2 regions of the Alishewanella sp. BS5-314 genome follow, and region 2 is predicted to be linked to the other one. Evidence: predicted binding sites of a transcription regulator. Region 2 holds the regulator's gene; the other holds the start of a gene.

Region 1 (15,870 bases), on a different contig from region 2:
GGGACGACGTTTTGGTGACCATTACGAAGTATTGGCTGGCTTAAACGAACATGAGTTGGTGGTTAGTAAAGGTGCGTTCAGATTGGATAGTGAGCTACAGATCCGTGGCTTGCCCAGCATGATGTCGCCTGGTGGCGGTGCAGATCCGCACGCCGGACACCGGCATGCCGTGGCCTCGGACAAGAAGGATCAGACTCCGGTGATAAAGCCAGTCACTGACAAGGCGCCACAAGTCGATTTTCGTCTAACCGACACCGAACACCAAAGCTTACTGGCGGCCTATCAGCAACTCTATCTGGCATTAACCGAAGATAACCTCAGTGAGTGGCAAGCTGGAACCGCTCGTTTTCAACAGTTAGTTGCGCAAATCAACTGGCCGGCGAATTTTCCACGGATTGTCGTTGCACTGCAGCATGGCCGCGATGAGATCGACGATGTGACCAGCTTAGCTGACGCCAGAGCACAGTTTTACCAGCATAACTTAGGTTTGTTGCGTCTGGCTGAATTGGGTGTGATTGCACCGGGTTGGTATCGGGCGTTTTGCCCAATGGCGCGCAATGGCGACGGTGCTGCCTGGTTACAGCCACAGCAAAATATTCTGAATCCCTATTTTGGTGCCATGATGCTGCGTTGTGGCGAGGTTGAGCAACAATTCGCATCAGGAGAGACGCATGAACACTGACATGCCGGTGCGTCCTTGGTTTGAGCGATTATTAGCCACCTGTTTAGCGCAAAAACTCTTGGTGATGTTGTTGGCAGCATTGCTGTTACTGGCAGGTGTTGCCTACGCCCCCTTTGGTTGGAAAACCGGTATGCCGCTTGAGCCAGTAGCGGTGGATGCTATTCCAAATTTGGGTGAAAACCAGCAAATTGTTTTTACTGACTGGCCAGGCCGTTCACCGCAGGACGTGCAGGATCAACTTACCTATCCGCTTAGCGTCGCTCTAATGGGGGTGCCGGGAGTTAAAGATGTGCGCTCGGTGTCAATGTTTGGTTTTTCCAGCATTGCGGTGATCTTTGACGATAATACCGAGTTTTACTGGTCCCGTACCCGTTTACTCGAAAAACTGGCCAGCTTAGCTCCGGGTACCCTGCCGGATGGGGTGCAGCCGACGCTCGGACCTGATGCCACGGCGCTGGGGCAGGTGTATTTATATACTCTTGAGGGCCGTGATCCTACCGGTAGAACGACCGGTGGCTGGGATCTCGATGAGCTGCGCACGGTGCAGGATTGGTATCTGAGTACCGGCTTACTGGCGGCTGAGGGGATCAGTGAGGTTGCCTCTATCGGTGGTTATGTCCGTGAATATCAGGTGGAAGTAAACCCGGACCTGTTACGTATTTTTCAGGTCAGTTTGGCGGATGTGAGTGATGCTGTGATGGCGTCAAATCTGGATGTCAGTGCCGGCAGTCGCGAAATTAACGGCGCCGAGTATCTGATCCGCGGCGTAGGTTATATTAAAACCCTGGCCGATATCGAGCAGGCGGTGGTAAGACTGGCAGCGGACAACACGCCGATCCGGGTCAGTGATGTGGCCAGAGTGCAGCTTGGTCCGGCAGCGCGGCGCGGCGCATTAGATGTGAACGGTGCCGAAGCTGTGGGTGGGGTGGTAACGGTACGCGAGGGTTATAACCCGCGCCGGGCCATTGAGAATGTCAAGCGTCGTTTAGACGAAGTTAGCCGTGGTTTGCCAGCGAAAGCGGTGATCGATTGGCAGCAAGTGAGTGCATCTGAAGTGGCATCCTTTGCTGCATTGCAACAACTACCTGCCTGGCAAGGACGGGATAGCGCCAGCCAGCAAGCCTGGCTCAATTACCTTAGAACCACTCCTGGCGATGCTTGGCCTGCTTGGTTAACCCTAAGTCAGCTGACGGTTGTACCATTTTACGATCGCAGCGAACTGATTGATGAAACTCTTGGCACCCTGCAGGATGCGTTAACGCAGCAATTATTGGTGACCATAGTCGTAGTGTTGGCATTACTGTTACATTTTCGCGCTGCGCTTGCCGTAAGTCTGATGCTGCCGTTGGCGGTACTGCTGAGTTTTATTACGATGAAGTGGCTGGCAGTAGATGCCAATATCGTGGCTCTGGCCGGGATCGCCATTGCGATAGGGACCATCGTCGATATGGGAATTATCGTCAGTGAGAACCTGTTACGCCAACGTCAACAGGAGCCAGACCTTAGCAGTATAGCATTGGTTAAAAAAGCAGGTGCCGAAGTGGGGCCGGCTATTCTTACCGCCATCAGTACCACCGTCATTAGCTTTTTACCGGTGTTTACCATGACCGGTGCCGAAGGAAAGTTGTTTGGCCCGCTGGCTTATACTAAAACCTTCGTCTTGCTTGCTGCAGCGTTACTGGCGTTAACCGTATTGCCAGTCATTCTGTGTTTATTATTTAAATGGCGCCGCAGCGAATTAAGCAGCCACTGGCAGCGCTGGTTATTGAGTAGCCGGCGTTGGTGGTTATTGCTGGCGCTTATTATCATCTTTGTCTGGTCAGGTTACAGCTTGCTTGGCTGGGCGACCCTGTTCTATGGACTGGTGCTACTTGCTCATTCCCACCTGGGACATCGGCTTTGGTCCCATTTACAACACCAGCAACCAGCCCTGGCGCAGCGCATACTTAGATTGCGCCAGCCTCTGGCACAGCTAAGGACGCCCTGGCTGTGGTCGCTTGGCCACAAATTACTAATCCTGGCAGTGTTAGTGGCGGCGGTCAGTATTCTAAGCCAGGTTTGGTTGCCGCTTGGGCCTATGGCCGGCCAGTTTGCCAACTGGAGTTTTGTTAGCTTGCTGCTGCTGTTGGTGCTGGGCGGCTTTCTGCTGTTTTTATGGAGTTACCCCTTCCTGCTCGCGCTATTTTTACGCGTTAAAGTGCTGTTTTTGTGTTTACCGTTGCTAATTATCGGCTACGGTGCGACGGTGTGGCTGGGGGCGCAGCAGACGCTGGGCTGGGTACCGGCACTGTATGTCGGGCTGGGCGGTGATGCTAACCATATCAGGCATAGCGAGAGCTGGGTGCATTTAACCCATCGTTATCCTGGATTGGGACGGGAGTTTATGCCGGCACTGGATGAAGGCGCCTTTTTGCTGATGCCGAGCTTAATGCCGCATGCCTCTATTGGCGAAGCGCTGGCGATTTTGCAACAACAGGACGCTGCCATTGCGGCGATCCCAGAGGTACGCTCAGTTGTGGGTAAAATTGGCCGGGCAGAAACGGCTTTGGATCCGGCGCCACTTGGCATGATTGAAACCCTGATCCAATATCACAGCGAATTTAAAACTGACGAACGCGGCCGTCGGCGTTACTTTAAAGTCGATAGCCAGAGTGGTGACTTTATCCGCGATACGAATGGCGAGTTGATTGAAGATGCAAAGGGCCGGCCATACCGGCAATGGCGCGAGCATATTCAATCGCCCGACGATATCTGGCAGGAAATCGTTCGTGCAGCGCAGGTACCAGGTGTGACCTCGGCGCCGAAGTTACAACCGATAGAAACCCGCTTACTGATGTTGCAAACCGGCATGCGCGCGGCCATGGGGGTGAAACTCTCAGCGCCGGATCTTGAGACCTTGGATGGCTTAGCGGTAGAGCTGGAGCAACTGCTACGCCAGGCGCCCGGGGTACAGTCTGCTTCGGTCAGTGCTGAGCGGGTGGTTGGCCAGCCCTATCTTGAGGTAGTCCCGGATAGGGCCGCCATTGCCCGTTATGGTTTGAGTATGCAGCAGGTGCAGCAAAATCTCGCCGCTGCAGTAGGCGGAATGGAGGCGGGGCGCACTGTGGAGGGGCGCGAGCGCTATGGTATCACGGTGCGGTATATGCGTGAGCGCCGTGATAGTCTGGAGCAACTCTCTGAAATCCTGATTGATACCCCAGCGGGCTATCCGGTACCGCTGACACAGCTAGCGGAAATTCGTTATCAGCGCGGGCCACAGATGATCCGCGCCGAAAACACTTTTTTAACCGCCTATGTGACCTTTGGTGGCTTAAGCGGTTGGGCTGAGGTTGACGTCGTCGATGCGGTTGCCGGCTATTTACAACAGGCCATTGCCTCGGGTGACTGGCAACTACCAGCCGGCGCCAGTTATAGTTTTGCCGGCAGTTTTGAGCATCAGCAACGTGCCAGTAACACTTTGCAGTGGGTGATCCCGCTGTCGCTGGTACTGATTTTTATGTTGCTGTATTTGCAGTTTCAGCAGGTGACGACTGCGCTGATGATTTTTAGCAGTATAGCGGTGGCTTGGGCTGGTGGCTTTATTGCACTGGATCTTTTCGCGCAGCCATGGTTTTTAAACATCGACTGGTTTGAGATCAATATGCGCCAGCTGTTCCAGTTACAGAGCTACCACCTGAGTATTGCCGTCTGGGTAGGCTTCCTCGCGCTGTTTGGTATTGCGGTGGATGATGGCGTAGTGATGGCAACCTATCTGAAGCAGCAGTTTGCGACATTGAAACCGGCAAGTCGCAGCGAGGTGCGGGAACTGGTGATGCAGGCGGCGTTAAAACGCATTCGCCCCTGTTTAATGACGTCCGCTACTACGATACTGGCGCTATTACCGGTACTCAGCTCCACTGGCCGCGGTGCTGATCTGATGATCCCAATGGCAATACCGACACTCGGCGGCATGCTGTTTGTGCTACTGAGCGTCTTTATGGTGCCGGTGCTCTATGCTGCCCGGGAGGAGTGGCGCTTGCGTTAAGAGGCAATCCGGAGCAGTTGTAGCATCCTAGCCGTGTCTCTCTGGTGGCTTTGATGCTACAGCCCCTGCTTTTGCTAAGTTGCCTTAACGCAGCGCTATATCGCGCTTGCCAACAACCTCAGTGCCAGCGGGCTTACCAGCAAGGCGCCAAGCAGATAGCCGCAAAAGCGTTGGCGCTGACTAAACGGATAACCGGTGTTAAGCCCGATCAGTGCCGAACACCAGGGTAAGCGCCACCCCAGCCAGACCAATAAAGCAGAGGCTGCTGCCGTGAACACTAAGATCAGACTCGCTTCGGCCAGTGCGCCCACGGCATGGGGCGTCAGCCATAGTGCCGCTACGATTAATAACGTCTGATGCACTAAATAACAGGGAAACACCGCGCGGTTAGCCACATTCAGATAACGGTGCGGCCGGTTCAGATAGTGCTGCGCCAGTGCCAGTAACCAGGCTACCACTGCTACACCTTGCAGCGAGAAGCTTAGTCTGAGAGCAAAGCGCATTGGCTGCTGATAATCTGGCCACTGCGCCGGTTGCTGCAACTGGAAATACAACAGACAGAGCAGCAGATAATTCAGCAAACAGAACCACCCTAACGGACGGCGGCAGGCGTTAAGTTGCTGCCAAAATCCGGGTACTGAAACCAGTGCCATGCCGAGCAGGAAAAACAGCAAGCCCTGCAGATCCCGGATACTGTCACCGCTGAATTGATAACGACAGAGTAACAACAGGGCACCCACCCACACTAAAAACCAACCGATAGGCATCGTAAATAACCGCGTCAGTAGCCGATTTAGCCCAGGCAAATACAATAAAGGCGCAAGTAGCATGGCCAGTAAGGTAAAGCGCCACAGGGAGCGTAAAAACCACAGATGATTGACATCAACATGTGGCCAAACGCCCCGTTGATAATTAGCAAATAGCGGATGATCCAGCTCAAAAAACGCCAGATAAAACTGCCAGTAGCTCAGCGAGAGGCCGTCTTTTTGTACCATTTCGGCATAGAGCTGTGGTGGTACTATAATCCAGAGCCCTACCATTAGCGGCAACAGCAGCAACACAGTTCGCTTGCCGGCAAATTGCAGGTAAGCCCGCAGCCCCGGTAAACGCTTTAGCACAGTACCAAGGGCAAAGCCGGCAATCAGCCAGATCAGCAGCATCCGCCACGGCGAGGACAGCAGCATCAGATACTCCAGCGATGACGATAAGTACTGACTCTTATAGTGGTAGTCCCAGGAAGCAACATATAACATCCCCAGGTGGTATAGCATCAAGAGTCCGAACGCCAGCACTCTTAGCCAATCCAGGTCGTAGCGTCGTTCGGGGTGGCTTGTGGTGGTTCCGTGCACAATATCGGTCATTCACAACTCCTTTGAATTGATTTCACGGCAGAATCTTGTGCTAGTATGCTGGCGATAATAGGTTGCGGCTATAGCAGGTTGGCTTAGCGGTGGCTCTGAGGGACAACAGGTGGCGACAGATGACAAGCGGTAATTCCTGGTTCGTACAATGCGTGCAGCGCCATCCTGTGCGTAGCGGCTATTTGCTGTTTGCGCTGTTTTTGATCTTAAATGCCGCAGTCAATGTCAGTTCAATCTGGACGGCTGAGCAGCGCCAGCCGGACAGCACCTTGTTAATTTGGCAACCGATACTGTGGGAATACAGCAGCGTGCTGAGTACCTTGTCACTGAGCCCGCTACTATTCTGGTGGTTTGGCCGGCACCCGCTGCAATTTAAAGCGCCAGCCCGACAACTGCTGCTGCACCTGGCGGCATCAGTGGTGTTTTCACTGAGTCATGTTGGCATTATGGTAACGCTGCGTAGCTGGGTATACCGCTGGTTGGGTAGCGACTATCAATTCGGGCCGCTCGGACGTGAGCTTATCTATGAATATCGCAAAGATCTGTGGGCATATCTGGTCTTTCTCTGCGCTTTTCAGCTGGCACGTTTTGTTCACGCCAGATTACAGGGCGAAGCCTATGTGGTCGGGACCGCCGTCAGCGCCGAAGCTGCAGGCGACCCCAGCCACCAGGGGGCGACAAGTGGTGTGGTCGAGCAACCGGGTTATTTTCTGGTTAAGAAACTGGATAAGGAATACCTGATCCGTGTGGAAGACATCGCCTGGCTGGAAGCTAACGGTAACTATGTAAATTTGCATAGCGAGGGACGCATTTATCCGCTACGCGCTACGCTGGCAGCTACCCTGGAAACTCTGCAGCAGGCCGGTTTTTGCCGGATACACCGCAGTCTGGCTGTTAACCTGCGTTATATAGAGAGTATTGGCTATCAGAGTAGTGGTGATGGCAGCATCTTATTGAAAACGGGTCAGCAGTTGACGTTGTCACGCCGCTATAAAGAACAGTTTAAAGCGACGGTGGACTGGACGCAAACTAAGCCATAGCGAGCCGCTATAGCGCCGGTCTGTCTTGCAAGGATTGCTGCAAGGACACAGCCGGCGCGGCTTAAGTTTATTGATGATAACTAATATGCTGATGGAAACGCACGGTTAAATCATCGCGCTCTGGTTGCAGATTTACCGCTTTAGCAAAACGACGCAGCGCGCTTTCTACTTCATTCATAAAGCGGCCATAACCCATATCGGTTTGGTCGTCTGGCGTGGCGAAAATGATCAGCTGCATCATTTCTACCAGCTTATCGCCCTGCAGATCGCTTACCAACTGGCCTTGTTTGGCGCTGGGGTCAAAACCAATCATCTGCAACTCTGTGCCCTGGCTGCTTTTATCAAACTGGCTATTGCGGACCAGCGGTAATAAACCATTGGCCAGCACGGCCAGATGTTGCAGTTTTTCTTGCTGACAGGCCGAGACAAAGTGATCGGCGATATGCTGATATAGTGGCAGATAGGGGCTGCTGCTGTGCAGATCCAGCTTTACCTGCTCTTTTAGCCGCCGGCTGAGCGGTAAATTGACAATCACATAAGTCAGGGCGCTATGGGCCGGCAGTTCCGCTTGCCGGGCTTTATAACGGGCATCGATAGAGCGCAGTTTATAGCCGTAACTTTCTTTACTGCCTTTGGCTTTGGCGAATAAATCATAGGTCAGATGCTGGTGATCACGGACTTTGATTTTCAGCTCTGCCAATGCCAGGCGGTTACGCAGCTCAGTCAGTAATGTCGTCACCTGCTGATGAAAGGCTGCGGCATTAGAGCGCAGTGGCTGCTCGGTTGCCAGAAACAACAGGCTAATTTTCCGTGCCCGCACTTTGGCATCATAGAAGCTATGCTGGGCTTCATGGTAGCTGGGGTTATAGAAAAACAGAATTTGCTCGGCGGTTTGCAGCACATAGGCTTCCTGGTGGAAGCGCACTACCGGGGTTTTTCCGTTCGCAATCAGATGCACATTGCGCAGGCCAAACTGATCGGCCAATTCAAACAGCTTTTGGCTTAGCGCTTGATACAGCGCCAGGTAGGGCGCGTCTGTACTGCTTGCCGGGTAGCGGGCTACCAACTCATCGGACAAAACAAACTCAGCCAGCAGGTATTGATTATCGCGGGCCGACGCGGGCAAATAAACCTTGTGTTGCGAACTGACGGGCATAACCGTACTCCTGTACAGATTAAAATTGCGCCAATTGTAGCAAAAAGGCTGGCAAGAGTGCCAGCTGGTTAACATTATTTAAATCCTTGAGTGTTATCAGGTTTTTATACAGAGACTGTGATAGCCCTTATATGCATAGCAGGATGTTTTTTAAAAAATTCTGCTAGAATAAGCAGTTATTACCTTTTAACCGCCGCCTGAACTCTGGATAGATGATGTCTGTAACCTTATTAATTGATTATTGGCTAATTGCCATTACTGCACTCTTTGTCGTTGTTAACCCGCTGACAACGGCTTTTATCTTTGTTTCCTTATTGCCAAATGCCAATGCCATTCAGCGTAGGCGGGCTGCCAAACGTTCCACCCTGGTCTCGGCCGGGATCTTTTTGTTATTTGGTTTGCTGGGCAGTTTTATTTTTAAGGTGTTTGGTATTACGCTGGAAGCCTTTCGCATCGCCGGCGGCCTGATCCTGTTTGGTATTGCGATGAGCATGATGCAAAAAGGTCTGGATGATGGCGAAGAAGCAACAGGTAAAGAGCCACATCCGGATGGGAAGCTGGCGAAAGATGTGTCGATTATTCCGTTGGCGATCCCCTTTATTGCAGGCCCCGGCGCCATTGCCACCGTGATGATCCTAACCAGTGAAGCACAAAGTTTGTGGCACTTTATTACGGTGTTCCTGGCTATCGGTATTACGACCTTTTCCTGTTATCTGGCAATGATTTATTCGCATGTGCTGGTGCGCTATATCGGCGAGACCGGTAAAGAAATTATTACCCGGCTGTTCGGCTTGATCCTGTCAGTTATTGCCGTGCAGTTTGTGATTAACGGCGTGCTGGATATTTATCGTAGTCTGTAAAAAAACAGGGCGCCGTTGCGCCCTGTGTTGCTTGCTTAGCAACCGGCTCAGGCCAGAATAATAAAGCCAAAGAATGCCAGCACCGCAGCGATAAAGGCATAGGGGAACTGGGTTAGGGCGTGGCTCATCAGGTTACAGCCCGAACCCTGCGCCGCTAATACGGTTGAGTCACTGTAGAAGCAGGCCTGACTACCAAAGGAGCTGGCTGATAGCAGGGCACCAATCACCAGTGGGATATTGGCATCTACTGCAATAGCCAGCGGCATCACAATCGGGATCGACACCGCAAAAATACCCCAACTGGAACCGGTAACGAAGGCTAACACAGCCATCGCCACAAAGACCAACGCCGGTAACATCTGGGCGTTCATATAGGGCGCCAGGTTCTCAATCACGTATAGCGGTAACCCTAACTGATCACAAACATCCTTAAAGGTAAAGGCCGCGATCACGGTACAGATCGCCGGTAACATGGTTTTAAAACCATGCATCATCAGCTCCATCATCTCGGTAAAGGGCATCAGACGCTGCGCCATATACATTGGGATGGTCAGAATAAAGGTCAGAATTAACGCAGGCCAGATTTCCGCTTCAAACCAGATAGTAAAGCCAATCAGCATCAGCATCGGTAACAGGAAGTTATACAGCTTGCCGCCTTTTTTGTCTGACGCATCAAACTCTTCTTCAAAGGCTTCTACTGCAAAGTCGTCGCTGGTATGGGTATGTGAAGCGGCGGTTTCAGCCGGCGCATCAATATTGCCACTGGATTGCTGGGCGGCCAGTTCGGCTTTTTTCATTGGGCCAATCAGCGGCACTATGCCTAAGATAACCAGCGGCACCATAATCAGCGCCAGCCAGGCATACACCATATAAGGAATGGCTGAGATATAGGTTTTAATGCCATTGGGGTCGGTTTCCGGCGCGATACCGTTAGCCACCAGCAGACCACCAAAGAAAATGGCCCAGGTTGAAATCGGCACCAGCACGCACATCGGTGCTGCGGTTGAGTCAACCACATAGGCCAGCATTTCCCGCGATACCTTGTATTTGTCGGTGATCCGTTTCATGGTTTCGCCGACGGTTAAGGCATTTAGGTAATCATCGATAAAGATAATCAGACCCAGAAAGTAGGTCATAAACAGCGACGGTTTGCGGCCACTGGCATACTGCTGTGCCATCCGGCCAAAGGCAAAGGCGCCACCGGTATGCACCAGCAGCGCAATTAAGGCGCCAAAGCCACCACAGACCAGAATTAGCCAGCCAATGGTTTCGTCCTGCATCACGCGCACTGAGGTTTCGCCCAGATTAAATAAGGCTTCAATCGGTGAGCCGGCCAGCAAAATTAAGCCGGCGGCGGCACCTAACACCAGCGCCAGAATAGGCCGCTTTAACCAAACGGCAAACGCCAGTACGACTAAGGCGGGGATCAGACTAATGGCTGAAGGTTCAACGGCGGCCGCTTCGGCCGCCGCAGCAATAGGTTCGGCCAGACTCTCTAAAGATGCATCTGCTGACATGGTTTTTTATTCTCATAATAAAAGCCGGGACAGGCCGGCAAAGTTAACTGAACCGTTGCAGCAGATTGGACAACTCAACGGAGCGGAACACTGCGTGGTGCTCTGGCTAAACGGGCGGTTTAGCTGCATAAGTATCCAGCGCAGGTCTGTCTGATCTTTATGCAGACAAACGCGTGCATCATAGCAAAAAAACGATTTTGCACAATTGGAATCTTTGTGCCTGATATAGGGCAACAGCTGTCAACTATTTTTACAGCCTGACGTTTGCGTTGAAATTAACTTATGCCAAGTCAAGTAGTTATTTTATGGCACGCTCTATGCTAAACCTACGTTGTAGTTAATCGTCAGACGAGCATTGAGCAAGCTGATAAAACATTTTGCAGGAGCGAGAAAATGAAAAAAATTTTGAAAGGTGCCATCGCAGGGGTCGCGTTGTTACTAGCGCCCTTCACCCAGGCGGCAATGGTTACGCAGTGGGATTATAGTGTTACCTTGGCATGGGCTGGCTGGAATTTCGGAGCTGGTTCGGGAACTCAAGCTACAGGTCCTTCTTTATTAACCTGGGGCGACCCATCTGGTAATCATGCTGTAGCGGGCGGTGGCCGTAGTGGTTTAGGCATTACAGAGTCACCAGCAAATGGTATCGTCAATACCAACGGTCCTTTTGCATTGACCAATATTATCACTCACTATAACAATCCAATCAGCTCTTCCTACGCAACGCTGACCAGCGCAAGTTTACAGTCAACACTGCTGTTAACACCACTGAATCCGGCGGGTAGTGCGTTAGATTTACTGGTAGCTAACTTCAATATCAACTTTATTGAAACGCCAAATCAAAGTCCTTGTCCGTTCCCATCGTTATCGGTTTGTGATGACATTTTTGTTATCTCAACTGATGCGCTGAATGCGTCTTTTGACTATAACGGCTTTACTTACTTTATCAGCATTATTGAAACCAGTGGTTCTTTAAATCCAATGGACGCTGCGACCTGTGCTCAGGCTGGTATTGTTGGTCCATGTTTGGGCTTTAAAACCCAGGAGAACCAATTTACCGACGCCCAGTTCGCATTCCTGATCACCACTGAACCTGTGACTATCGTTGCTGCACCTGGTGTGCTGGCGCTGATGGGGTTGGGTTTAATGGCTCTGGTCGGTGTACGTCGTCGCAAGCAGTTAGTGGCATAGTATTAATCGTTAAATAAAAAATGCCGGCATAGTCCGGCATTTTTTATGGTCAGGTTACCCCCGAAAAGGGGGGCTGTCGGGATAGAAATTACCGACTACTATAAGGCGGCGATTTCGGCCTGCTGCGCCTGAAGTTTGGCTAACGCCTGCTCCAGTTCCGCCAGTTTGGCGCGCTCCTTCTCCAGCACCGCTTCCGGTGCCTTGGCAACAAAGCCCTCGTTATTCAGCTTACCGGCAACCCGGGATAACTCTTGCTGGGTTTTCTCCAGTTGCTTAGCAATACGGTTCAGTTCTGCTTCTTTATCAATTAAACCCGCCATTGGGATCAGCAAGTCCATGCTGCCAATCAGCTGAGTGGCGCTGGCTGGTGCTTTAGCATCAGCCGCCAATACCTCCAGGCTGTCCAGTTTCGCCATTACCAGCAGGAAGTTACGGTTTTGCTCCAGTCGGCGTTGCTCTTCAGCATTCAGATTACGCAGCAATACCGTTAATGGCTTAGATGGGGCAATATTCATTTCACCACGCACGTTACGGATAGCGGTGATCACGGCTTTTAACCATTCCAGATCAGCCTGCGCCGTTTCATCCACCAGCTCAGCCTGATAAACCGGATAGGCGGCCAGCATAATGCTGTCGCTGTTAATACCGGCCAGTGGCTTAACGGCTTGCCAGATACTTTCCGTGATATAAGGCATAATCGGATGCATCAGGCGTAACAAGCTTTCCAGCACGGTGATCAGCGTATGGCGGGTGCCGCGCTGTTCTGCTTCAGAGCCTTTGAACAACACCGGCTTGGTCAGCTCCAGATACCAGTCACAGAACTGGTTCCAGGTAAACTCATACAGTGCGGTGGCGGCCAGATCAAAGCGGTAGCTGTCGAAGTAATGTCGTACTTGTTTTACCGTTTGCTGGTATTGTGCCAGGATCCATTTATCGGCCAGTGACAGCACCTTATCGTTGCTGTTAAAGCCGCAGTCCTGACCTTCGGTATTCATCAACACATAGCGGCTGGCATTCCACAGTTTATTGCAGAAGTTACGGTAGCCTTCTAAGCGCTTCATATCCCAGTTGATATCCCGACCGGTAGACGCCAGCGCTGCCAGCGTAAAACGCACCGCATCGGTGCCGCTGGCCGGAATACCCTCCGGGAACTGCTTGCTGGTGCGGTCGGCAATTTTCTTCGCCAGCTGCGGTTGCATCATATTGGCAGTGCGTTTTTCCAGCAGCGCGTCCAGCGTAATGCCGTCAATCATATCCAGTGGGTCAATCACATTACCCTTGGATTTTGACATCTTATCGCCGTTTTCATCCCGGATCAGGCCGGTGACATAAACCGTCTTAAAGGGCACTTGCGGCTTACCATCGGCATCTTTAATAAAGTGCATGGTCATCATGATCATCCTGGCAACCCAGAAGAAAATAATGTCGAAGCCGGTCACTAATACATCGGTAGGATGGAAGTTTTTCAGATCTTCAGTTTGCTCCGGCCAACCCAGCGTCGAGAACGTCCACAGCGCCGAACTAAACCAGGTGTCCAGCACGTCGTTATCCTGACTCAGGCTGACGCTAGCTGCCAGCTGATATTTGCTGCGCACCTCAGCTTCGCTACGACCGACATAAACCTTGCCGTCGGCATCATACCAGGCTGGAATGCGGTGGCCCCACCACAGCTGACGCGAGATACACCAATCCTGAATATCGCGCATCCAGCTGTAGTACATATTCTCATATTGCTTCGGCACAAACTGAATATCGCCGTTTTCTACCGCTTCGGTCGCCGTTTTCGCCAGTGGCGCAACCCGCACATACCACTGATCAGTCAGCATCGGCTCAATGACCACGCCGCTGCGATCACCATAAGGCAGGGTGTTGTTGATCTCTTCAATTTTTTCCAGCAAGCCGGCAGCATCAAAGGCAGCAACGATGGCTTTGCGGGCTGCGTAGCGATCCAGGCCCTGATATTCAGCCGGGATCGCAATTTTAAGTTCGGTATCCGGCTGGCCATTAATATGGTAGCAGTCTGCGCTCTGACGGATAGTCGCATCGGGGGTCATCACATTAATCAGCGGTAACTGATGACGTTTACCAACTTCGTAGTCATTAAAGTCATGCGCCGGTGTGATTTTGACGCAGCCGCTGCCTTTGCTCATGTCGGCATGTTCGTCAGCGATAATCGGGATGCGGCGGTTGGCCAGCGGCAACAGGATGGCTTTGCCAATCAGATCTTTATAGCGCTCGTCTTCCGGGTTTACCGCGACCGCGCTGTCACCGAGCATGGTTTCCGGGCGGGTGGTCGCCACCACCAGATAGTTTTTACCATCGGCGGTCTTTACACCATCGGCCAGCGGATAGCGAAGGTGCCAGAACTGACCCTTTTGCTCTTTGTTCTCGACTTCCAGATCCGAGATAGCAGTGTGCAGTTTCGGATCCCAGTTGACCAGGCGTTTACCGCGGTAAATCAGATCATCTTCATACAGCCGGACAAAGACTTCCTGCACGGCATTCGACAGGCCGGCATCCATGGTAAAGCGTTCACGGTCCCAATCGACCGAGTTACCCAGGCGGCGCATTTGCGAGGTAATGGTACCGCCGGATTCAGCCTTCCATTGCCACACCTTTTCAATAAATTTATCGCGGCCAAGCTCAGCGCGGCCGGGCAGACCTTCCTGTGCCAGTTTACGTTCTACTACCATCTGGGTGGCGATACCGGCATGGTCGGTACCGACTTGCCACAGCGCATTTTTACCCTGCATCCGCTGGTAGCGGGTGAGTGCATCCATAATGGTTTGCTGGAACGCATGCCCCATATGCAAGCTACCGGTAACATTTGGCGGTGGGATCATAATGCAGTAGTTATTACCCGGCCGGTTATCGCCGTTCGGTTTAAAATAGCCCTTGCTTTCCCAGGCCTGATACATCGCCTGTTCTATTTCACTGGGGTTAAAGGTTTTTTCCATCTGAGTGATACCTGTAAATTCAGTCGGCAGTAATCGTTTCCGGCAGAATGCCCGCCTGTCGATACTGCTTGTAGCGTTCCCGCGCCTGCGCTTTTAGCGTTGGCTCGGCGGGCACAAATTCAATGATCTGGTTAAAGCGCCGGGCAAAATCCGGCACCTGGTCGGCCAGGTTAATTAACACCTGGCGGCTGGCTTTTGGTGCCTGCCAGCCAATTTCTACCGGTGCGCCGCGTTGCGGGCCTTCGCCGGCCAGGTTGTGTGGCACAAAGCTGTCGGGTTCAAATTGCCATAACAGTTCGTCCAGCAGCTCGGCACTTTGCTGGTCGGCAGTATATACGAAAACCCGTTGTTTGGCGCGATACAGCTGGGCACAAAGCTGGCAGGCTAAAGCAAAATGAGCTGGCGCAGGCGTCAGCTCATTAGCTTGGGAACCGGTACTGGCTGCAGCACTTTGCTCAGCCAGCACATAGAAGGTAACCTGCATCAGTGATCCTGCTGCTGACCAGTACGATTGATCAGGAACTGGGTCAGCAATGCGACCGGCCGGCCGGTTGAACCTTTGTCTTTACCCCCACTGCGCCAGGCGGTACCGGCGATATCCAGGTGTGCCCAGTGATATTTGCGGGTAAAGCGTGATAGGAAGCAAGCGGCAGTAATGGTACCGGCCGCGCGGCCACCCAGGTTGCTAAAGTCAGCAAACGGGCTCTCCAGCTGATCCTGATACTCATCCCATAGCGGCAGGCGCCAGGCGCGATCGCCGCTTTGCTCTGAGGCATTCAACAGCTCATGCGCCAATGGGTTATGGTTACTCAGTAGGCCAGAGGCATGTTTACCCAGTGCAATCACGCAGGCACCGGTCAGGGTCGCCACATCAATCACCAGCTCAGGGTCAAAGCGTTCGACATAGGTCAGCGCATCGCACAGTACCAGCCGGCCTTCGGCATCGGTATTCAGCACTTCAACGGTTTGGCCTGACATGGTGGTCAGGATATCACCTGGCCGGTAAGCGTTGGCATCCGGCATATTTTCTGCTGCGGCCAGCACCGCGACGATATTTACCGGTAACTGCAGGTTAATCACCGCCT
Region 2 (15,870 bases):
CCGGGCCAAGTTCACGCAGTAAACTCAGCGAAACCAAAGGCCCAAGCATGCCTTCAGCGCCAAACTTCACCAGTACGTTATAACCCTGCAGTGCCAGTACCATACCGATAAAGAGGCCTGATACCAGAATAATCAGCAGTGAAAGAACCCCTATCACATAGAGCTGTTTCACCAGTAGCGGAAAGCCCTTGCGGAAGTCTGGCTTACCCAGTAAGGCACCAAACAACATCAAGCCGGCGCGGCCAAAACCGGCAACTGTGCTGATGGTGCTATGACCTATTCGTTGTAATCTGTCAGCAATCACCTTGTCAGCTCCATTAATTCATCCTGATAGGCCGCGGCTTTAAAGTGGAAAGGTACCGGACCATCTGCTTCGCCGCGCAGGAACTGTTGCACCAGCGGCGAAGGATCATTACGTAGTTGTTCCGGAGTGCCCTCGCCAATCACCGTTTTATCCGCCACCACATAGACATAATCAGCGATACTCATCACTTCAGTCACATCGTGCGATACCACTACTGAGGTCAGACCCAGTGCATTATTCAGCTCACGGATCAGACGGACAATCACGCCCATCGAAATCGGATCCTGCCCGGCAAAGGGCTCATCGTACATAATCAGCTCAGGATCAAGTGCTATGGCCCTGGCCAGCGCCGCACGGCGGGCCATACCACCGGACAATTCAGCTGGCATCAAATCACGGGCACCACGTAAGCCAACAGCTTCCAGCTTCATCAGCACAATGCGGCGGATCAGCGACTCCGGTAGCTTGGTATGTTCGCGCAGCGGAAAGGCTACGTTGTCAAAAACGGTCATTTCGGTAAACAAGGCACCGCTTTGAAACAGCATGCTCATTTTTTTCCGCGCCTGATACAGCTCGCTGCGTGACAGGCGTGGGATATCCCGGCCTTCAAACAGAATTTTACCACTGTCAGGTTTGAGCTGGCCGCCAATCAGCTTGAGCAGTGTGGTTTTGCCAATGCCACTTGGCCCCATAATGGCCGTGACCTTACCACGCTGCACCTGCATATTCATGGCCCGGTAGATCGGACGATCACCGCGCGAAAAGCTTAGCCCCTGAATATCTATTAGTATCTCAGACAACATCGTTCTCCATGAATTAACCGCGATACCGGCTACGGCTAACTTAAGTGTCAGACTGGCATGTTTACATACATATTTGTATGTTTGCAATCATTGCCAGACGTCAAGGTTGTATTATTGTAAACGGAATCACCTGCGGAGTGGTTACAAAAATTCGTAACAAAGTATGCGCAAATTCGAAAAGCCGTACCTGACTGCACTAAAGCCGAGGTTTTTTTGCATTTGTTGACAAGAAGCGGGAAAATACCTGCTCGTTGTTTACTCCTAAAACCGGACACTATGATATCACCTTTGTCGTTAGCCATCATCTTTGTTATCGTCGGCCTGGTCTTGTTGATTTGGAGCGCCGACCGTTTTGTCTATGGTGCTTCTTCAATTGCCCGTAATAGCGGTATCTCGCCAATGATTATCGGCTTAACCATCGTTGCCATGGGCTCATCCGCCCCGGAAATGTTGGTGTCCGCCACTGCCGCCGCTCAGGGCCGGTTAGATACCTCAGTCGGCAACGCCCTGGGTTCAAACATCACCAATATCCTGCTGGTGATTGGCGTAGCAGCCTTACTAAAACCGATCGCTGTCGCCTCTCTTACCCTGAAGCGCGAATTTCCAATGCTGCTGCTGTTTACCTTTCTGGGCTTTTACTTAATATCAGACCATAACTTAACGCGGGCTGAAGGCTTGATATTACTGGGGTGCTTTGTTGGTTTTATCGCCACACTGGTGTATTGGGGTAAACATGCCACACCTGACGATCCGTTAATTGCCGAAATTGAAGCGGAATTGCCGGAACCGACCTCCAGCGTTAAAGCCATTTTCTGGATCGTCGCCGGTTTAGTATTGCTGTTGGCCAGTTCGCAACTGCTGGTTCATGGTGCAGTCACTATTGCCCGCTATGCTGGCTTAAGCGATCTGGTGATTGGTTTAACCATTATTGCCATCGGCACCAGCCTGCCAGAACTGGCAGCCAGTGTGATTGGTATTTTAAAAGGTGAAGATGATTTAGCGCTGGGCAATATTATCGGCTCCAATATCTTTAATATTTTAGCGGTTCTGGGCTTAGGCGCCGTGATTGGCCCGGGCAGCCTGGATATTAACGCAGGGACCCGTGATAGCTATGTGATGATTGCTGCCACCCTGCTGATGTTGCTGATGTCACTGCGGCTTGGGCGCCAGCAACGGATTAACCGGCTGGAAGGTGGTCTATTGCTAAGCGGCTTTGTCGGTTATCAATATTTATTATTTACTCAACTTGCGTAAGACAGGAACTATGGCCTCTCAGACTTTTCGTGATCAGGCGCTGCAAGTACTGCGAATAGAAGCTCAGGCGGTGCAGCAACTGGAACAATACCTTGATCAGCACTTTGAACGTGCCTGCCAACTGATTCTGGACGCCAGCGGCAAGGTGATTGTCAGTGGTATTGGTAAGTCAGGTCATATTGCCAATAAGATCGCAGCGACCCTGGCTTCGACCGGTACGCCGGCGTTTTTTGTCCATCCCGGAGAAGCCAGCCATGGCGATCTGGGCATGCTTTCAGCCGGTGATATTATGATTGCCATTTCAAACTCCGGCGAAACAGCGGAAGTCTTGACCATAGTACCGGTGATCAAACGCCTGGGTATTCCGCTGATTGCGATGACCGGTAAACCTGACTCTACTCTGGCACAAGTTGCCGATGTGCATATCTGTGTCGCTGTAGCACAGGAAGCCTGCCCACTGGGTTTAGCACCAACCGCCAGCACTACCGCCACCCTTGCTATGGGTGATGCCATTGCCGTCGCGGTGCTGGATGCCAGAGGCTTTTCTGCTGATGATTTCGCGCTGTCACACCCCGGTGGAAGTCTCGGCCGCAAGCTGTTGCTGCGCCTGTCAGATATTATGCATCAGGGCGAGCAGGTCCCTATCGTTGCCCGGCAAGCCAGTATTAAAGACGCCTTACTGGAGATATCAAAGAAAGGCCTGGGGATGACCACTATCGTCAATCCCGATGGCAGTTTGGCCGGTATTTTCACGGATGGTGATTTGCGACGTATTCTGGACCAACGCCTGGATATCCATACCGTAGCCATTGAACAGGTTATGACGGCGAATTGCATTACTGCCAAAGCCGATATGTTAGCGGCAGAAGCACTGAACATTATGCAGCAAAAGAAGATTAACGGCTTGATCGTAGTCGATGAGCAGCGCCAGCCGGTGGGCGCCTTAAATATGCATGATTTATTAAAAGCCGGGGTGCTATAAATGGAGCTGTATCAGCAACTTTATCAACCACTCAGTGACCAGCAAGCAAACCTGGCCCGTCAAATCCGCCTATTAATATGTGATGTAGACGGCGTATTCTCGGATGGTCGGATCTATCTTGGCAACGCCGGCGAAGAGTTAAAAGCGTTTCACACCCGCGATGGCTATGGCATCAAAGCATTGCGCCAGGCCGGTATTGAGGTGGCGGTCATCACCGGCCGGCGTTCCGCTATTGTAGAGCAGCGCATGAAGGCACTGACTGTAAAGCACATCTATCAGGGCCAGGAAAATAAAATGGCCGCCTTTGCGGAAATTCTGGCGCTGTTGCAACTTCAGCCAGATCAGGTTGCCTATATAGGTGATGATCTGGCCGACTGGCAGGTAATGCAGCACTGTGGCCTGGCTGTCGCTGTGCGGGATGCCCATCCCTATCTGCAACAACAGGCGCACCTTTGCACCAGTTTACCCGGTGGCTATGGCGCGGTGCGGGAACTGTGTGATTTGTTACTGATTGCACAGCAGCGCTTTCTGCAATTTGATGGTAGCAGCACATGAGAAAGTTTTTCGTATTAAGTGTCACCGCCCTGGTACTGCTTGCGGCCTACTTATGGTTTGCGCCGCAAGGCGGCGATACCGATCGCCAGGCCGACCGCGAATTCCTGCCCGATTATATTGCGGAAAACCTGACCTTGCGTGTTTATGACCAGCAGGGCTATATTGCGGATCATCTGCAAGCCAAACGGCTGGAACATTTTGAGCAACTGGGTTTTACGCAGTTTGAATTGCCGCGCTACACCCTGTTTAACGATGAACATCAAGCCGCTTGGGAAATCAGCAGTCAGCAAGGTATTTGGTTTCCGGAAGATAAAATTATTCTGGAACAGCAAGTCCTGCTCAGAAATTTGCTGCCTGGCGAGTTTATTGAACAGGTTGAAACAGCCTCATTACAAATGCTGTTGCCAGAAAAAACGCTGCAAACGCATGAGCGGGTGCGGCTTAGCGGACCAGGCTTTTATATTCTGGGCATCGGCCTGCAGGCCGACCTCACGGCACAACATTTAGTGCTGCAAAAACATCTGGAAACGGTATACGCCAATGAAAACTAAGTTATTAATCGCTGCAGTATTTTTTAGTTCGCAAGCTCTGGCAGCGACGAAGCCAGATCATACTTTGCCGATTGCGATTAACGCAGATAATACCGAGGCGTCCATTCGCGATAATATCGCGGTTTACGTCAACAATGTGGAAGTCACCCAAGGCTCCTTGCTGATCAAAGCCGATAAGCTGGAGATCAATGCCAGTGCCGGTAAAGGTAATGAGGTGTTTATTTTTACCGGTCGTCCGGCTACCTATTCCCAATTACTGGAAGGCGACCGGCCGGTAACGGCTCAGGCGAATGAGATCCGCTACGATTTGGCCAGCCGGACCCTGACGCTGACTGCGGATGCCGAGCTTACCCAGAGCGGTTCTCTGGTGCGTGGTGATGTGATTCGTTATAACATCGAGTTACAACAGTTAACGGCCGGCAGTGAACAAAACCGGCGGGTAACCACCATTTTCACGCCGGAAACCAAGGAAAATCAATGAAGTTAGTGGTTTCACATCTGGCCAAAAGCTATAAAGGCCGGCAGGTGGTAAAAGATGTCAGTCTGGAAGTCAAAGCAGGTCAGATCGTTGGCTTGTTGGGACCCAATGGTGCCGGCAAAACCACCACTTTTTATATGATTGTTGGTCTGGTGCCATCCGATAAAGGTCAGATCACGTTAAACGAGCAAGATATCACCTTCGCCCCTATTCATCAGCGGGCTCGGGCGGGTATTGGTTATTTACCGCAGGAAAGTTCGATTTTCCGCAAATTGACGGTATACGACAATTTGCTGGCAATTCTGGAAACCCGAAAGGAACTTAACCGGCAGCAACGGGAAGAAATCGCCGATGACTTGCTGGAAGAATTTCATATCGGGCATATTAAGAATAGTCTTGGCATGGCGCTGTCTGGTGGTGAGCGGCGGCGGGTAGAGATCGCACGCGCCCTGGCCGCAGATCCGGCTTTTATTTTGCTGGATGAGCCCTTTGCCGGCGTGGACCCGATTTCGGTGCTGGATATTAAAAAAATTATTCAGCACCTATGCCAGCGCGGCATCGGGGTACTGATCACTGACCATAATGTGCGGGAAACCCTCGATGTCTGCGAAATAGCCTATATTGTCAGTCATGGTGAATTAATTGCCGCCGGCTCGCCGCAGGATGTGTTAGCGAATCAACAGGTCCGCGATGTATACCTGGGTGAGCAATTCAGGCTATAGTAGGGCAATCAGCGTCAAGTCCTCCACCCGCTGACACGGAAGGCGCAATCAGGCGGCACAGACCGCAGCCACTTCCAGGATGGAGGGGATATACTCAGGAGAGAATCAGACTTACATGAAGCCGTCTTTACAACTTCGCCTTGGCCAACAGCTAACAATGACGCCGCAGCTGCAGCAAGCGATCCGCTTATTGCAGCTTTCCACCATTGAGCTGCAGCAGGAAATTCAGGAAGCGCTGGATGCCAACCCCTTGCTTGAGCCCGACGACGACTTCGAACCGGGCACGCCCGAGACCGACCTGAGCCTGTCGAATATCAACCGTGAAGAAAGCAGCGGGTCAACGTCTGACAGTGAAGACTACCAGGCTGGTAATGACGATTATCCGGAATTTAATGACGTTAGTGAGCGCGATACCAGCGAGGCAATGGCCGAGCAGAATATCCAGGAGGACTTACCACTGGACAATAACTGGGACGATTTAGTCAGTGCCGCCCCGGTCAGCAATGGCGCCCTGCCAGACGAGGATCTGGTATATCAGGGCGAAACCACTGAAACCTTGCAGGATTATTTGCGTTGGCAAATGGACCTTACCCCTTTTTCTGAGACAGACCGCGCCATTGCCGAAGTCATTATTGAAGCCGTCGATGAAGCCGGTTTACTGACCATAGATGTGGAAGATATCTTAGCCTCACTGCAGCTGCCGGATGTCGAAGCCGATGAAGTCGAGGCTGTATTAAAACGGATCCAATTGTTTGACCCTGTCGGTGTGGCGGCCCGCTCAGTGAAAGAGTGCTTGCTGATCCAGCTACGGCAGTTTGATCCTGCCACCCCCTATTTAAATGATGCAAAACAAATAATCAGCGAATATACCGACTTTTTAGCTAACCGGGACTTTCGTTCTTTGATGCGGGTGACTAAACTCAAAGAAGATGAGTTAAAAGAAGTGATGCGCCTGATCCACAGCCTGAACCCGCGCCCCGGCGCCGATGTGATCAGGCAGGAACAGCAATATGTGATTCCTGATGTAGTGGTTACCAAGGTTAAAGGTCGTTGGCAGGTGGAGCTGAATCCGGATGCCATGCCCAAAGTGAAAATCAACCAGCAGTATGCTGCGCTGTCCAGAACGGTCAGAAGCAGTGCCGACAGCCAGTTTATCCGCTCACATCTGCAGGAGGCGAAATGGTTTTTGAAAAGTCTGGAAAGCCGCAACGAAACCTTGCTAAAGGTCGCCAACTGTATCGTGCAACAGCAACAAGCCTTTTTTGAGCATGGCGAAGAGGCCATGAAACCCATGGTATTAAATGATGTGGCAGAAATGGTAAGTATGCATGAGTCAACAATTTCCCGGGTTACTACCCAAAAGTATATGCATACGCCGCGCGGAATTTTTGAACTTAAATTCTTCTTCTCCAGTCATGTTAGTACAGAGAGTGGTGGTGAATGTTCATCTACCGCCATCCGTGCCTTTATTAAGAAATTGGTGGCAGCAGAGAACCCGGCTAAGCCACTGAGTGACAGTAAGATGGCAGAAATCTTATCCGAACAGGGGATCAATGTCGCAAGGCGTACCATCGCCAAGTACCGTGAATCGCTGTTTATTGCGCCATCTAATCAACGAAAGACCTTGCTGTAAGTGTCTTAACAAGAAGGAAGAGTCTATGCAAATCAACTTAACTGGCCGTCATGTAGAAATTACCGACTCTCTGAGAGAATATGTAGACAGTAAATTTTCCAAGCTGGAGCGTCATTTCGAGAATATCAATAACGTGCATGTTATTCTGAACGTGGAAAAACTGAAGCAAATCGCTGAAGCCAAAGTACATTTAAACGGCGGTGAAGTCTTTGCGGTGTCAGAAGATGAAAATATGTATGCTGCAATTGACCAGTTAATTGATAAACTGGACCGGCAAGTGATTAAACACAAAGAAAAGTTGTCGCGACACTAACCATGATAAATTTAAGCGCTATGCTGGAGAAGAACTGCACCAAGAGTGCAGTTCTTTTTAACAGCAAAAAACGGATCCTCGAATATATTGCCGAACTGGCTCATCAACAGCTGCCAGAGATGTCTGAGTACAGCATTCTGGAAGCCCTGATGACCCGGGAAAAGTTGGGTTCAACCGGTATTGGTGGTGGTATTGCCATTCCCCATGGCAAGCTCGACTGCGTTACCTCACCGATCCTGATATTTGTGGTAAGCCAGGATCCGATCCCCTTTGACGCTATCGATAACCAGGGCGTCGATATTTTTTGTGCCATCCTGATCCCGAAAGATCAGTGTCAGGCTCACTTAACTACACTTTCTGGTATTGCAAAACTGCTGACTCAAAAAGATCTGACCAAAAAGATCCGACATGCCAGTTCTGATCAGGAGCTGTATCAGTTATTAATGGACTATAGCCAACAAACGGGTGAAAAATGAAACTGCTGGTAGTCAGTGGCCGCTCAGGTTCAGGAAAATCGGTGGCGCTGAGAGTAATGGAAGATTTGGGCTACTACTGCGTCGACAATATTCCGGTTAATTTATTACCGACTCTCGCTAATGCGGTGATGGGTCAGTATGAGCGGGTTGCCGTCAGTATTGACGTACGTAATCTGCCGAATGAACCGGAAGAGCTGGCGGAGATCCTGTCTTACCTGCCGCGTAAGCTGGAACTGACTATCCTGTATCTGGATGCGGACCATACCACCCTGATTAAACGCTTTAGCGAAACCCGGCGTTTACATCCGCTATCTCACCAGGCGATGTCACTGGATGAAGCGATCTCCCGCGAACAGCAACTGTTAGATCCTATTGCCAGCCGCGCCGATCTCTATATTGATACCACTGACCTTAACGTACACCAACTGGCAGAAGTATTGCGTGAACGGATCCTTGGCCAGAAAACCGGTCGCCTGGTGATCCTGTTTGAGTCCTTTGGCTTTAAATATGGCATTCCCAAGGATGCCGACTTTGTGTTTGATGCCCGTTTTCTGCCCAATCCGCATTGGGAACCAGAGTTAAAGCCCCTGACGGGTCTGGATCAGCCAGTAAAGGACTATCTGGCGGCAGAAGCCATAGTAGGTAAATATATCTGGCAAATTAACAGCTTTATCAGCAGTTGGTTACCGCATCTGGAGCGTAATAGCCGCAGCTACCTGACAATCGCTATCGGTTGCACCGGTGGCCAACACCGTTCGGTTTATATCGCGGAAAGTCTGGCGGAAAGCTATCGCAGTCAACGTGATGATGTGCAAATCCGGCACCGGGAGTTAAAACGTCATCATGGCCGCTAAACTCAGTCAACAGGTTACCATCATCAATCAGCTGGGGTTACATGCCAGGGCTGCCACTAAGTTGGTACAACTGTGCCAGAAATTTTCGGCTAAGGTTGAACTGGTGCAGGATGACGGTAAAACGGCCGATGCCGGTAGTGTGCTGGCACTGCTGATGCTGGCCAGTAGCAAGGGCAAAACCCTGACTGTTACCACTGAAGGGCCTGATGCTGCAGCAGCGCTAGAGGCGATAGTGGCGTTAATAGACGCCGGCTTTGACGAGCTCTGAACCGGCGATTTCGGCCGGTTTTTCTTTATTCCCCCCCCTAAATCTGCTACCTTTACTGCCTTGTTCAGTTTTTTTAATTGAAAATTAGTAGCTTGAACTACTCTTAAACAGCAATCCGCGCCACGCTGGGGTGCGTATCAACCGCAATTTCAGGCTATCTAAACAGGAGTAGCTTATGTTATATGTGGTCCTCTCGATCTTTTTGCTCGCCTGTATCGCGCCACATCTGTATCGACTGCTCGGTAAACATACTGGTCTGGTGCTAGCGTTGTTACCCGCTACGCTATTTATCTATTTCGCCAGCCAACTCAGTGCCGTCAGTCAGGGGCAGCCGCTGCTGCAAAGCTGGCCATGGTTTCCGGGGCTGGGTATTCAGCTCAGCTTTATGCTGGATGGCTTGTCGTTACTCTTTGCCTTACTGATCACCGGTATCGGCACCTTTATCCTCTGCTATGCCGGCCAATATCTGCAAGGGCATCCGGCACTGGGGCGCTTTTTTTTATTCTTGCTCAGCTTTATGGGCGCCATGCTCGGCCTGGTATTATCCGATAATCTGATCACCTTATTTGTGTTCTGGGAACTGACCACCGTCAGCTCCTTTATGCTGATTGGCTTTAATCACGAAGATAGCGAGTCACGCCAAAAAGCCCATCAGGGGTTGATGGTAACAGTGCTGGGTGGTTTGGCGCTGATGACAGGGCTGATTATGCTGGGTATGGCCGCGGGCAGCTATCAACTGAGTGATGTGCTGCAACAGGATTTGACCGGTCACAGCCTCTATCTGCCGATGCTGATCCTGATCCTGCTGGGAGCCTTTACCAAATCAGCGCAAACACCTTTTCATTTCTGGCTACCGAATGCGATGGCAGCTCCAACACCGGTAAGTGCTTACTTACACTCTGCAACTATGGTAAAGGCCGGGGTTTATCTGCTGGCGCGCCTGCAACCCAGCCTGGGAGGCAGTGAAGTCTGGTTGCTGACCTTAAGTGCAGTGGGAGCACTCACTATGCTGACCGGTATTTTCCTGGCCAGCCGCGCCACCGGCATCAAAAAAGTGTTGGCCTATTCCACTGTGATGGCGCTGGGTACCCTCACCATGTTACTGGGGTTAGGTACCGAAAAGGCAGCGCTGGCCGCAGTCACCTTCTTATTGGCGCATGCGCTCTATAAAGGGGCACTGTTTATGATTGCTGGTATTCTCGACCATGAAGCCGGCATTAAGGACTTTGAGAAAGCATCCGGCTTACGTAAGCTGATGCCGCGCACTACCCTGGTTGCGGTAGTGGCGGCTCTGTCTCTGGCCGGAGTGATCCCGCTATTTGGTTTTGTCGGTAAAGAGCTGCTGCTGGAGGCAGTGTTAAGCGGCTCGCAGTGGCAGTTGGGACTGACCGCCGCTACGGTACTGGCGAATATCTTTGTGGTGCTGGTTGCTGCGCTGTTGGCGATTAAACCCTGGTTTGGTCAGGCGTTACCGACACCTAAGCCGGCGCATGATCCGGGCTGGCAAATGTTAGTCGGGCCCGCCGTACTCGCTACGCTTGGCTTGATTTTCGGTCTGTTACCGATGCTACCGGATCAGTACTTATTAAATGCGGCAGCAACCGCGGTCTATGGCCAACCTATTAGCGGTTATCTGGCACTGTGGCATGGCATTAACCTGCCACTGCTGCTTAGCCTTGGCAGTCTGGTGTTGGGTTTATTACTATTCCGCTTCTGGCAGCCGTGGCGCAAACTTACCGCCGTGGTGGAGACGCTGAGTAAAGCCGGGCCGGAAGCCGGCTACAACAAACTGATGGCAGCGCTGGTCAGCTTTGCCGCCTGGCAAACCCGGGTGCTACAGAACGGTTATTTACGCAACTATCTGCTGACGACAATGGCGACAGTGGTACTGTTGGTCGGCTGGGCGATGCTAAGGCTGGAGCACTTTGAGCTTAACTGGCAATTTAGCGATGTCCGGGTACAGGAAGCCGTGATTTTTCTGGTCCTGCTAACCACTATTGTCAGCGCAGTGGTACTGAACTCTTTCCTTGGCGTGGTGGCGCTGCTTGGCGCTCTGGGTTTTGCTGTAGCGCTGATTTATGTGTTCTTTAGCGCGGTCGATGTCGGTATTACCCAGGTGTTGGTCGAAACCATCACTGTGTTGCTGCTGGTATTGGTACTGTACCGGTTACCCGAATTCCGTCGCCTATCTTCAACCGCCCACCGCGCCCGCGACGCCCTGATTGCAATTGCCAGTGGCACCGTTATTACCCTGTTGATTTTACTGGTTACCGCCTCCCGCTCCATGGAAGGGATAGCCTGGTACTTTCTGGAGAAGAGCGTCCCGGAGGGTTATGGCCGCAACGTGGTTAACGTGATCCTGGTTGATTTCCGGGCCCTGGATACGCTGGGAGAGATCTTCGTATTAGCGCTGGTGGCGATCGGTGTCTATGCCATGGTACACCTGCGAACCGGCGCCAAGCCGGTAACCAATGCCGATAAAAGGTTGACCGCCGAACAGAAGCGGCAACAATCTGTTAAAGGAGAGCTGTAATGAGCCGTCAGTTTAATATGCGCTCACTGATCCTGAGCACCGGCACCACTATTATATTGCCGCTATTGTTATTGTTTTCTTTGTTCTTGCTGTTACGCGGTCACAATGAACCCGGCGGTGGCTTTATCGGTGGTCTGGTCGCCGCAGCAGCTATCGCGTTAAAATTATTTGCCGATGATTACCCCTCTGCCAAAGCCCTGCTCAGGGTGCATCCGCTGCAACTGGTTGGCATTGGCCTGGCTTTGGCAGCTTTATCTTCACTGCCCTCGTTGTTGGTAGGCGATAACTTCTTTACTGCTCAATGGTGGACACTGCCACTGCCAATTTTTGGTGATTTAAAACTCAGCACGCCGCTGATCTTCGATATCGGTGTTTTTCTTGGCGTGATTGGCACCGTGCTTACTGTTATTTTTACTCTGGTGGAGGCTGAACACTAATGACCACCCTGATGGCTATTCTGATTGGCTGCCTCTATGCCGCCGCCATTTATATGATGCTGCGCCGCTCAATGGTAAAGCTGTTAATCGGTCTGATCTTATTGTCGAACGCGGCAAACTTGCTAATTTTCACCGTCGCTGGCCTGGAACGTGGCGTGCCGCCACTGATTGCTAAAGGTGCAGAAACAGTGGTCGGTGGCTCGGCTGACCCATTAGCACAAGCGTTAATTCTCACCGCTATCGTTATTGGTTTCGGTGTACTGGCTTTTGCCGTGGTATTGCTGCACCGTGCCTATGAGGTGATCCGTACCGACGATATGAACGAAATGAAAGGGACCGACTAATGGATATGTCAGTTCTGATTGCGTTACCGGTGATTATTCCGCTGATTATCGGCGCCCTGTCGTTGGTGGCGCTTAATAACCATGGTGTACAGCGTATTCTGGGCGTACTGGGCACAGCTGCAGTGCTGGTCGCGGCGATAGTACTGCTTTGGCAAACCTGGCTTAACGGCATTAAGGTGCTGGAGGTGGGTTCCTGGCCAGCGCCCTTTGGCATAGTGCTGGTGTCGGATTTACTGGGTGCCATTATGGTGTTGCTGGCCGCCATTACCGGCTTCGCCACCGCAGTTTACAGCCTGAAAACGGTGCGTAAGCGCTTTGAGCGCTTTGGCTACTACCCGCTGTTACACCTGCTGCTGGCCGGCGTGAACGGTGCCTTTTTAACCGGCGATATTTTCAACCTCTACGTCTGGTTTGAAGTCTTGCTGGTGGCCTCTTTTGCACTGCTGATCCAGGGCGGCGAGCGGGCACAAATGGAAGGCGCCATCAAATATGTGACGCTCAACCTGTTGTCCTCTGCTCTGTTCCTGACCGCGATCGGCCTGTTGTATGGTCTGGTCGGCTCGCTGAATATGGCGGATATCGCAGTACGGTTGCAGCAGGTTGAAGATCCGAAAATGGTAACGCTGGTGGCAATGCTGTTTTTGATCGCTTTCTCGATCAAGGCGGCGGCCTTCCCGCTGTTTTTCTGGTTGCCGGCCTCTTATCACACGCCTCAGGTTGCCGTGTCAGCGGTGTTTGCCGGCCTGCTCACCAAGGTCGGAGTTTATGCGCTGTACCGGGTATTTACGCTGATGTTTACCGGCGAAGTCGACTTTACGCATCAGATCCTGCTGTGGATGGCGGTCTTTACCATGCTAACCGGGGTGCTGGGAGCAGCATCGCAGTATGAAGTGCGCCGCATCCTCAGTTTCCATATTATCAGCCAGATTGGTTATATGATGCTTGGCCTGGCGCTCTTTACGCCGCTGGCACTGATTGGCGGGGTGTTCTATATCATGCACCATATTATCGTGAAGGCGAACCTGTTCTTTGTCGCCGGTATGATGTACCGGCTGGGTGGCAGTTTTGAATTAAAGCAGCTGGGTGGACTTTATAAGAAACACCCTGGACTGGCGCTACTCTTTATGATCCCGGCGTTTTCTCTGGCCGGGGTGCCGCCGCTCTCCGGCTTTTTCGCCAAGTTTATTCTGATTAAAGCCGGTGTCGAGGCACAAGCCTGGTGGGCGGTGGCCATAGCGCTGTTTGTTGGTCTCTTTACCTTGTTCTCAATGATCAAGATCTGGAATGAAGCGTTCTGGAAGAAAGCACCAGAGCCGGCAATCGAAGTGCCGGCGCCGTACCGTAATACTGCCCTGTACTGGACCACCGGTCTGCTGGCGGCGATGACAGTGGCCATCGGTATCTTTGCCCAGCCAATCTATGTGCTGGCCGAAACCGCCGCGCAGCAGTTACTGGAGCCGCAGCGCTATATTGAGGCTGTGTTGGGAGGCGCGAAATGAATCCACTATTAGCGAATCTGGTGATGGCCCTGATCTGGGCCGCTCTGACCGATACCATGAGTGGTGTGGGTTTGCTGGTCGGCTTTATCGTGTCTTATCTGGTGTTGATCTTCGTCTTTCGTGGTCAGCCAGAGGTGCGTAAATACCGATTACAGGTACCACGTTTACTAAATTTTATGCTGTTCTTTACCAAAGAACTGATTATGGCCAACCTGAAGGTGGCCTGGGACGTGCTGACACCGACCAATCTGATGAAACCCGGCGTTATCGCTATGCCGCTTCGGGCAGAAACCGATATGGAAATTACCATGGTAGCCAATGCCATCTCGTTAACGCCAGGGTCACTGAGTCTGGACGTGTCAACCGATCGCAAGGTGCTCTATGTGCATGTAATGTACCTGTACGATGAGCAACAGGTGATGTCTGAGCTAAAACGGATGGAAGCAAAAATTTTAAGGGTGATGCGATGAATAGCATTTTGGATTATGCCGTACTGGCCGGCTTTATCATTCTGGGGTTAGCCTTACTGTTAGCCATGGTAAGGCTGCTACGTGGCCCGAGCCTGCCGGACCGGGTCGTGGCACTGGAGTTGATTGCCTCTATCACCGTCGGTGTTATCGGGCTTTATGCCATCCGTAGTGGTAAAGATGCCTATATTGATGTCACCATGGTGCTGGCGCTGACCGCCTTTTTAACCGCCATTGGGTTTGCCCGTTATCTGGAACGAGGAGGTCAACGCCATGATCAGTGAACTACTTGCCGCCATTTTCTTATTGGCCGGTTGCCTGTTTATGCTGGTAGCAGCGCTCGGCGTGTTCCGGATGCCAGACCTGCTGACCCGGATGCACGCCACCACCAAATCCGGGGTCTTGGGTGCCGGTTTAATTATGTGTGCCGTGATGCTGTTCTTCGGTGAAAGCAGTGTCACCTTAAAGGCGCTGGCGGTGATGGCTTTTACCACTCTCACCTCGCCGATTGCCGCCCATACTATAGGCCGCGCCGGCTACTTTATTGGTGTGCCATTGTGGGAGAAAACCTTAAAAGACGAACTGCAAGGCCGTTATGATGAGCAAAGCCATACGCTACGCAGTCAGGAAGCGTCGGACACCGAGCAGAAGAGTTAAGTTACACTAACGCCGGACTAATCATCCGGCGTTTCACTACGATTGCCCTCTTTACTGGCAAACGCCTGACCACGTTTTAATTCCTGTTCGCCCTGGGTATGTTCCACCGCTTTTAAGCGGTGGTGCAGTGCCGTTTTAATCAACATATGGGCACTTACCGGCGCTGTGATCAGTAAAAAGATGGTGATCAGCATTTCATGCACGCTCAGCGTTTCCGGCGACATACTGAAATAGAAAATCGAGCCCAATAAGATCCCTCCCATGCCAAGGGTCGTGGCCTTAGTCGGGCCGTGCAAGCGGGTAAAGAAATCCGGCATCCTTACCAGACCAATAGAGCCAATCAACACAAAGCTGCCGCCGAGTAATAAAAAGAAGGCAACCGCCCACTCAAGCCAATGGTTCATGCTTCCTCCTATTCAATAATATCGCCACGAAGTAAGAACTTACATACCGCGACGGTGCTGATAAAACCAATCATGGCAATCAGCAGCGCCGCTTCAAAATACAGCGGCGAGCCCATTAGCAAGCCATAGAGGATAATCAGCGCGATACTATTGATATACATGGTATCCAGCGCCAGGATCCGATCCGGCAGGCTGGGACCACGCATCAGCCGCCATAGATTAAGCAGCAGTGCCAGGCTAATCATCCCGAACACTAAAAATATCACCTGCGCTAACATTGGAAGATCTCCTTCAGTGGTGCTTCATAGCGGCTTTTGATGGTGGCAATCAGCTCGG

What was found. Region 2 encodes sigma-54, which starts transcription at its own class of promoters, with help from an activator protein. Its sites were predicted from a motif close to GTTGGCACGNNNNTNGNNT; they were not measured.
Region 1: H1D31_RS01650 (THxN family PEP-CTERM protein) is a predicted target of sigma-54. The motif match lies at 10,945-10,963, and genes of this name have one in related genera.

What each region holds. Positions count from the first base shown of each region.
Region 1 is NZ_JACEHJ010000001.1:349,127-364,996, reverse strand. It holds gene H1D31_RS01685 (efflux RND transporter periplasmic adaptor subunit) at 1-682, shown strand, start outside; gene H1D31_RS01680 (efflux RND transporter permease subunit) at 672-4,706, shown strand; gene H1D31_RS01675 (acyltransferase family protein) at 4,802-6,067, opposite strand; gene H1D31_RS01670 (LytR/AlgR family response regulator transcription factor) at 6,187-7,107, shown strand; gene H1D31_RS01665 (DUF3083 family protein) at 7,175-8,263, opposite strand; gene H1D31_RS01660 (MarC family protein) at 8,479-9,123, shown strand; gene H1D31_RS01655 (Na+/H+ antiporter NhaC family protein) at 9,171-10,640, opposite strand; gene H1D31_RS01650 (THxN family PEP-CTERM protein) at 11,034-11,828, shown strand; gene H1D31_RS01645 (valine--tRNA ligase) at 11,927-14,785, opposite strand; gene H1D31_RS01640 (DNA polymerase III subunit chi) at 14,805-15,269, opposite strand; gene pepA (leucyl aminopeptidase) at 15,269-15,870, opposite strand, start outside.
Region 2 is NZ_JACEHJ010000002.1:2,103,329-2,119,198, forward strand. It holds gene mlaE (lipid asymmetry maintenance ABC transporter permease subunit MlaE) at 1-304, opposite strand, end outside; gene mlaF (phospholipid ABC transporter ATP-binding protein MlaF) at 301-1,107, opposite strand; gene H1D31_RS14340 (calcium/sodium antiporter) at 1,384-2,361, shown strand; gene H1D31_RS14345 (KpsF/GutQ family sugar-phosphate isomerase) at 2,372-3,343, shown strand; gene kdsC (3-deoxy-manno-octulosonate-8-phosphatase KdsC) at 3,344-3,898, shown strand; gene lptC (LPS export ABC transporter periplasmic protein LptC) at 3,895-4,449, shown strand; gene lptA (lipopolysaccharide transport periplasmic protein LptA) at 4,439-4,930, shown strand; gene lptB (LPS export ABC transporter ATP-binding protein) at 4,927-5,649, shown strand; gene H1D31_RS14370 (RNA polymerase factor sigma-54) at 5,765-7,282, shown strand; gene hpf (ribosome hibernation promoting factor) at 7,308-7,595, shown strand; gene ptsN (PTS IIA-like nitrogen regulatory protein PtsN) at 7,598-8,071, shown strand; gene rapZ (RNase adapter RapZ) at 8,068-8,925, shown strand; gene H1D31_RS14390 (HPr family phosphocarrier protein) at 8,915-9,193, shown strand; gene H1D31_RS14395 (putative monovalent cation/H+ antiporter subunit A) at 9,369-11,726, shown strand; gene H1D31_RS14400 (Na+/H+ antiporter subunit B) at 11,726-12,163, shown strand; gene H1D31_RS14405 (Na+/H+ antiporter subunit C) at 12,163-12,507, shown strand; gene H1D31_RS14410 (Na+/H+ antiporter subunit D) at 12,507-14,006, shown strand; gene H1D31_RS14415 (Na+/H+ antiporter subunit E) at 14,003-14,476, shown strand; gene H1D31_RS14420 (cation:proton antiporter) at 14,473-14,757, shown strand; gene mnhG (monovalent cation/H(+) antiporter subunit G) at 14,747-15,130, shown strand; gene H1D31_RS14430 (Na+/H+ antiporter subunit G) at 15,148-15,534, opposite strand; gene H1D31_RS14435 (K+/H+ antiporter subunit F) at 15,543-15,812, opposite strand; gene H1D31_RS14440 (Na+/H+ antiporter subunit E) at 15,806-15,870, opposite strand, start outside.